Regions from separate parts of the Paraclostridium sordellii genome, predicted to be linked through region 1. Evidence: riboswitches for the same ligand, from Rfam matches in the RefSeq annotation. Region 1 holds a riboswitch; each other region holds the start of a gene.
What was found. A riboswitch is a leader RNA that binds a small molecule or an ion and turns the genes downstream of it on or off. The one in region 1 is predicted to bind cobalamin.
Positions count from the first base shown of each region.

Region 2: another riboswitch for cobalamin. It lies ahead of ATCC9714_RS11210 (energy-coupling factor ABC transporter permease); the one in region 1 lies ahead of ATCC9714_RS03630 (ABC transporter substrate-binding protein).
Region 3: another riboswitch for cobalamin. It lies ahead of ATCC9714_RS16270 (cobyric acid synthase); the one in region 1 lies ahead of ATCC9714_RS03630 (ABC transporter substrate-binding protein).

Region 1 covers NZ_LN679998.1:754,845-757,121, forward strand. Annotated here, with positions in the region: gene deoD (purine-nucleoside phosphorylase) at 140-850, shown strand; cobalamin riboswitch at 985-1,161, shown strand; gene ATCC9714_RS03630 (ABC transporter substrate-binding protein) at 1,175-2,197, shown strand; gene ATCC9714_RS03635 (FecCD family ABC transporter permease) at 2,216-2,277, shown strand, end outside.
Region 2 covers NZ_LN679998.1:2,330,345-2,332,621, forward strand. Annotated here, with positions in the region: gene cbiQ (cobalt ECF transporter T component CbiQ) at 1-420, opposite strand, end outside; gene ATCC9714_RS11205 (energy-coupling factor ABC transporter substrate-binding protein) at 414-719, opposite strand; gene ATCC9714_RS11210 (energy-coupling factor ABC transporter permease) at 691-1,431, opposite strand; cobalamin riboswitch at 1,640-1,822, opposite strand; gene ATCC9714_RS11215 (ABC transporter ATP-binding protein) at 1,898-2,277, opposite strand, start outside.
Region 3 covers NZ_LN679998.1:3,350,816-3,353,092, forward strand. Annotated here, with positions in the region: gene ATCC9714_RS16270 (cobyric acid synthase) at 1-1,239, opposite strand, end outside; cobalamin riboswitch at 1,342-1,519, opposite strand; gene ATCC9714_RS16275 (histidine phosphatase family protein) at 1,540-2,142, opposite strand; gene cobS (adenosylcobinamide-GDP ribazoletransferase) at 2,154-2,277, opposite strand, start outside.

The sequences.
Region 1 (2,277 bases):
ATTTTTAATTATATAATTTATTTAAAGGTAAATAGTATATCAGTTTAAAAAACATATGAATTATTTAATCAAAAAGAAGATAAGATACTATTAAGATATTATTAAAATATGAAAACTAAAGGAGACGAAGATTATGGCAATGGGAGCACCAACACCACATAATAACGGAAAATTAGGAGATATAGCAGAAACAGTATTATTACCAGGAGATCCTCTAAGAGCTAAATTTATAGCAGAGACATTTTTAGAAGATGTAGTTCAATACAATACTGTAAGAGGAATGAATGGATATACAGGTTACTACAAAGGAAGAAGAATATCTGTACAGGGAACAGGTATGGGATGTCCATCTATAGGAATATATACATATGAGTTAATACATTTTTATGGAGTTAAAAATCTTATAAGAATAGGTTCAGCAGGAGCTTTACATGAAGATTTAAAAATGCATGATATAGTTATAGGTATGGGTTCATGTACAGATTCTAACTATGCATCACAATATAATTTACCAGGTACTTATGCACCAATAGCAAGCTATGAGTTACTAAGCAAAGCTGTAGATGTGGCTAAGAGCCAAGGTGTTGAGCCTAAAGTAGGAAACATATTATGTAGTGATGTATTCTACGGAGATGAAGGATTAGATTCTTTAGCAAAATGGACTAAAATGGGAGTTTTAGCTGTAGAAATGGAATCAGCTGCACTTTATATGAATGCTGCTAGAGCTGGAGTTAATGCACTTTGTATATTAACAATATCAGATTGTCCATTTAAAGGTGAAGCAACAACTGCTATGGAAAGACAAACAGCATTTACAAGAATGATGAATATAGCTTTAGAATTAGCTTAATATATAATTAATACGTATACAAATTTAGATAAAAAGCTCGTATTTGCAAAGCCTATTGTAATTACGAGCTTTTTATTTTAGTGAATTTCTTATATTGTAGAATTGTATATAAAATTATGCTAATATTATAATGATAAATATAAAAAGATTTAGGTTTTTATATTAAAAGGGAATAGTGTGTAAATCACTAGCAGCCCCCGCTACTGTAAATATGGACGAGTCTTTATAAATCCACTAAAGATTATTCTTTGGGAAGGGAAAGATTAGGATGAAGTATGAGCCAGGAGACCTGCCTAAATTATTAACTTTCGGAGGGAGAGAAGAATGAAAATTTCAAAAAAAATTAAAGTAGGATTGCTTAGCTTAGTGGTAGGACTTAGTATAGTTGGTTGTACTAAGAATGATACTAAGAAAGAAGAAGCTAAAAACACAAAGGTTGAAAGTAACACAGAGAAAAGTGATGGGTATTATCCAGTTACAATAACTTCTCATAATAGCAAAAAAGAAGAAATAAAAGTTACTTTTAAAGAAAAACCTAAAAAAGTATTAGCTGTATACCAAGACTCTATTGAGACTATGCTTGCATTAGGACTAGAAGATAATATGGTTGCAGCAGCAGGACTTGACCACAAGGTTAAAGATGAGTATAAAGAAAGCTTTAAAAAGGTTAAATACTTAGATGAATTTACGCCTTCTAAAGAAACTGTTACAATGTTACAACCAGATTTAATATTAGGTTGGTACTCATTATTTTCAGATAAAACAATAGGTGATGTAAGTTATTGGCAAGATAAAGGTGTAAATACATATATGGCATTAAATAGTGGTGCAGTTGAGAAAAAAACTATACAAAATGAGTGTGACGATATATTAAATATAGGTAAAATATTTAATGTTGAAGATAAAGCTAAAAAGATAGTTGATAATATAAAGAACAAAGTAAATAAAATTGTAGAATCAGAAAAAGGTAAAAAACAGCAAACAACTTTAATAATAGAATTAGGCGATGGCAAGATTAGAGGGTATGGAAAAACTACTTTAGGTGGAGATATGGTTACTAAGTTAGGTGCTAAGCTTTTAAATGAAGATGGAAACTCATTAAGTAAAGAAGATTTAGTAAAATTAAATCCAGATAGCATATTTGTTGCTTACATGAATAGAGAAGATGATAACAAAGCAAGTGAAACAAAAGATTTAGTAATGAAAGATAAAGCATTACAAAGTTTAAATGCTGTAAAAAATGATAGAGTTTACCCAATTGAACTTGGACAAATGTATTGTAGTGGGGTAAGAACTATAGATGGAATTGAAACATTTGCAAATGGACTTTATCCAGATCAAAAATAGAAAGAAGGATATTTACATATGCATTCGATTAAAAGCTTAGAAAATTATGATATGAAAGAAAAGAAAGGCTTTGTTAAATC
Region 2 (2,277 bases), 1.6 Mb from region 1:
TATCAATTGGTTAAATGGTGTTGTGAGTATTAAAAAATAAATAGATATAATACAACTAAGTGCTCTTAGTAATATATGCATAGTATTATCAATTGCAAATTTCGTAGTTCCTATATATAATCCTAATATTTTTATATTAAATACAAAATCTTTAGATTCAAATGATATATTAATCAAATTAAGTATAGTTCCTATTAATAAAAAATATATAGGTATCTTCAAGCATTTTATGTATAGCTTTATATCCACTTTTGCTAAAAAAACAATCAAAATAGTCAAAATTAATATTATTAATAAATGCAAGCTTATACTATTTGTAAGTATAGAAACTGTCATAGATATAAATGCTACTATAAATTTAAATATAGGGTTCACATCTTTTATAGAATTTGTATAAGCACATTTATCTATTTCTAGCATTTACTCTTTTTTCCTTTTTTAACACCTAAGTAATAACCTATGAACCCAGCTCCTATAGCAGCTTGAGTAGAAAATAGCAAACTTTCGATTTCTCCACTTGGTGGTTCGTATAAGCTACTAAACCATGGTTCATAATGTGGGCTTATTTCACTTATTAAACCTTCAGCTTCTCCATCAGCTCCACCATACTCTGCAGTAGCATTTAATATTAAAGGAGTTATTATAAGTATTACTGTTAAAATTAATAGTAGTAAATTTTTATTTCTAACTTTAGTTTTGGCTTTCGAATTTAAACTCATCTTCTTCCACTCCTTCATCATTTTGTGTTATTAGATTATATACTAGGTTAGTTAGTAAACCTTCAGCTATTGCTATTGGTATTTGAGTCATAAAGAATACTCCTAAGAACTTGATTAAAGACCCCATGATTCCACCTGCCGGATCTGGAAATGCTAGTGCTAACTGAGTAGCTGTTACAGTGTATGTAGCTAAATCACCTAATGCTGCTGCTAAAAATATACACACTCCCATATTCATATTTCTTTTTCTACAAAACTTAAATATTAAATATGATACTATAGGTCCAACTATTGCCATTGAAAAAGCATTAGCTCCTAGTGTTGTAAGCCCTCCATGAGCTAATAATATAGCTTGGAATAATAAAGCTATAGTTCCTATTACAGCCATAACTGCTGGGCCAAATAATATAGCTCCTAAACCTACTCCTGTAGGATGTGAACAGCTTCCTGTTAATGATGGTATTTTTAGAGCTGATAATACAAATACAAATGCTCCTGCTAAAGCTAATAATACCTTTTTTTTAGGATCTTTTTTCACTATGGTATTTATTGATTTTAATCCATATATAAAAAATGGAATAAATACGACGGTCCAAAATATTGACCATTTTACTGGTAAGTAACCTTCCATGATATGCATAGCACTTGAAGTCATAGGATTTAAAATTACTAATAGTACACCTGCTACTATTGATAGTGGTAAAAATTTCATGTTAATACCTCTCTTTTCAATTTATTAAATTTTTATCAATTTTTGTGATAAATTAATAAAAAGCTATTAGGTGTATATAGAAAAATTTATTTACATAAAAAAATCCTAATCGTTAGATTAGGGTTTTAATGACATATTAAATAATACTTACACTTGTACTAAGTCAAGATATTATTTTATCAATTATTTTCCTTCACCCCGAAGAAACTAACTTAATATATTATAGGCAGGTCTCCTGGCTTAACTTCACTTTACTCCTTTCCCTTCCCGTAATAATTATCACAGTGGTATTTGAAAGTTTCATCCGTTTTACAGTAGCGGGGGCTGCAGAGGAATTACACCTCTTTCCCTATTAATTTTATCTATAAAAACCTACAATATTTTTATTCAATTTATCACATGTATATATAATACTATAAATAGTTCTAAATTCCTCTATTATTTTTAAATTTTTATTTTAAATTTTTTATACGTCATAAATATGTTGATGAAAGTGTTCATGTTCACCTGTAAATCCATCATCATGCACATGGTCATGACCTACTCCATTTACATGATGGTGACTATGCATAAATGAAACTTGAAGTTTATTATTTATTGGATTTTTTCCTACATATGCATTTACTCCAAATATTTCTTTTAACATGTTTGCAGTTATAACTTCATCTATACATCCACAACATTTTATTTTTCCTTCTTTCATTACAATTAAATAATCACAATACATTGCTGCAATATTCATATCATGAATAGCTGCTAATGTGGTTATTTTTAGGCTTTTAACTAAATCCATAAGTTGTATTTGATAACCTATATCCAGGTGATTGGTTGGTTCATCTAGTATTA
Region 3 (2,277 bases), 800 kb from region 1:
TGTATTTAATCCTTTTGTTATTCCTTTCGTTGTTCCCATATGAATTTCATATCCCTTTATATTCATATTAGCCAGATTTTTTAAGTATCCACCTAAGTTTTCATTTATTCTAGCTTCAACTTGAGTAGTAACTTTTTCTTTATTGAAAGTTGTCTCTATATCTAAAAGCCCTATACCATTTATTTCTTTTATACTTCCTTCTATTTCTTCTGGGTCATAAAGTTTTTTACCTAATATTTGGTATCCTCCACAAATCCCAAATATTAATGTTCCTTTAGCTTCAAGTTCTTTAAGCTGTTTTTCATAACCATTTTCTCTTAAATAAATTAAATCCTCTATTGTATTCTTACTTCCAGGTATTATAACCATATCTGGATTAGATAGTTTTTGACCTTTCTCAACATATTTAACACTTACATCATCTTGTATTTCAAGCATATGTATATCTGTAAAATTAGACATATATGGAGTTCTTAGAACCTCTATATTTATATCACTTTCTTTAAATTGTTTTTTAAATCTGTCAGTTACACTATCTTCATCTTCTATATTTAGATCGCTATATGGAACCACTCCTAAAATAGGTACTTTTATAATATCTTCAATCATATCAATCCCTGATTTTAAAAGATCTACACTACCTCTAAATTTATTTATTATTACTCCTTTTACTCTAGCTCTTTCATTTTCTTCTAGTAGTAATATAGTTCCAGCTATTGATGCAAATACTCCACCTCTATCTATATCTGCTACTAAAACCACCGGAGCATCTGCAATTTCTGCCATTCCCATGTTTGCTATATCTCTATCTTTTAAATTTATTTCAGCACAACTACCTGCACCTTCTAAAACTATAATTTCATATTCATTACTTAAATCAGCATAAATATCTCTAAGCATTTTAGCTAGTTCATTTTTATATTCATGATAAACACTAGAACTTATTGTATTTAATACTTTTCCTTTAACTATAACTTGGCATCTATTTTTGCCAGCAGGCTTTAATAAAATAGGGTTCATCCTAACATCGGGTTCAATTCCACAAGCTTCTGCTTGAGTTACTTGGGCTCTACCCATTTCTAATCCATCTTTAGTTATATAGGAATTAAGGGCCATATTTTGTGATTTAAACGGTGCCACTTTATATCCATCTTGCTTTAAAATTCTGCATATCCCAGCTGATATTGTACTTTTCCCCACATTTGAGGCTGTACCTAGAAACATTAATGATTTACTCAATCCAAGCCCACTCCTTTCTAGAAATAAAAAATCTACCCAATTAGGGTAGATTTTAAAAATATATACACTTAGCCAATTTTTAAAATCCTTCACCCCGAAGATTTTATTCTCATAAACTAGGCAGGTCTCCTGGCTTTACATCAATCTACTCCTATCCCTTCCCGTAAATTCACAGTGGTGTCTAATAGTTTCGTCAGTACTACAGTAGCGGGGGCTGCAAAGGATTCTAACCTTTTTCCCTATTAATTTTCAACGAAAAACCTAATTTATGTCAAATTCTGATATTATATTTATTTTTCATTATAAGTATGATGTATTATTTAAAGTTTGAATAACTGGAAATCCATCTATAATATCAATAATGCTAACAGATGCATTATCTATTCTAAAGTTCCAGTGATACTCATATGTTTTTCCAATTAAATAAGAAATTATATTTCTTATAGTTCCTGCATGAGAACATATCAAAATAGTATCATCTTTATGTTTCTTAATTATATCACTTAACTCAAATACCACTCTTTCATAAGAGTCAATTAAACTTTCTCCATTTGGATATTTATATCCACTACCTTCTTTAATCATTTTCTCAAACTCATTAGGATAATTTTTTTGAATATAATTAAAATTCATTCCTTCAAAATCCCCAAAATTAATTTCCTTAAACCCTTCTTTTTCTACTATATCTATACCTCTTGTATTAGCTATATACCCTATAGTTTCCTTAGTTCTTATAGATGTTGTAGTATATATATAATCTATTTTTTCTTTTTCAAGAAATTTATTTAGCTTATCTACTTGAGATTTACCAATATCACTTAATTTGCTATCTATATGACCTGATAAATTTCCTTTTATATTATCTTCACTAATTGCATGCCTTATTAATATAAGCCTTGACATATGTTCACCTCTTATTTCAAAGCAAATACTAAGTATATATAAACTAAATATATAACTTCTGTAAGTTCAGAAGTACAACCTAATATGTCTCCGGTTATACCATCTATTTTTGTATATATGTATCTTACGAATAAT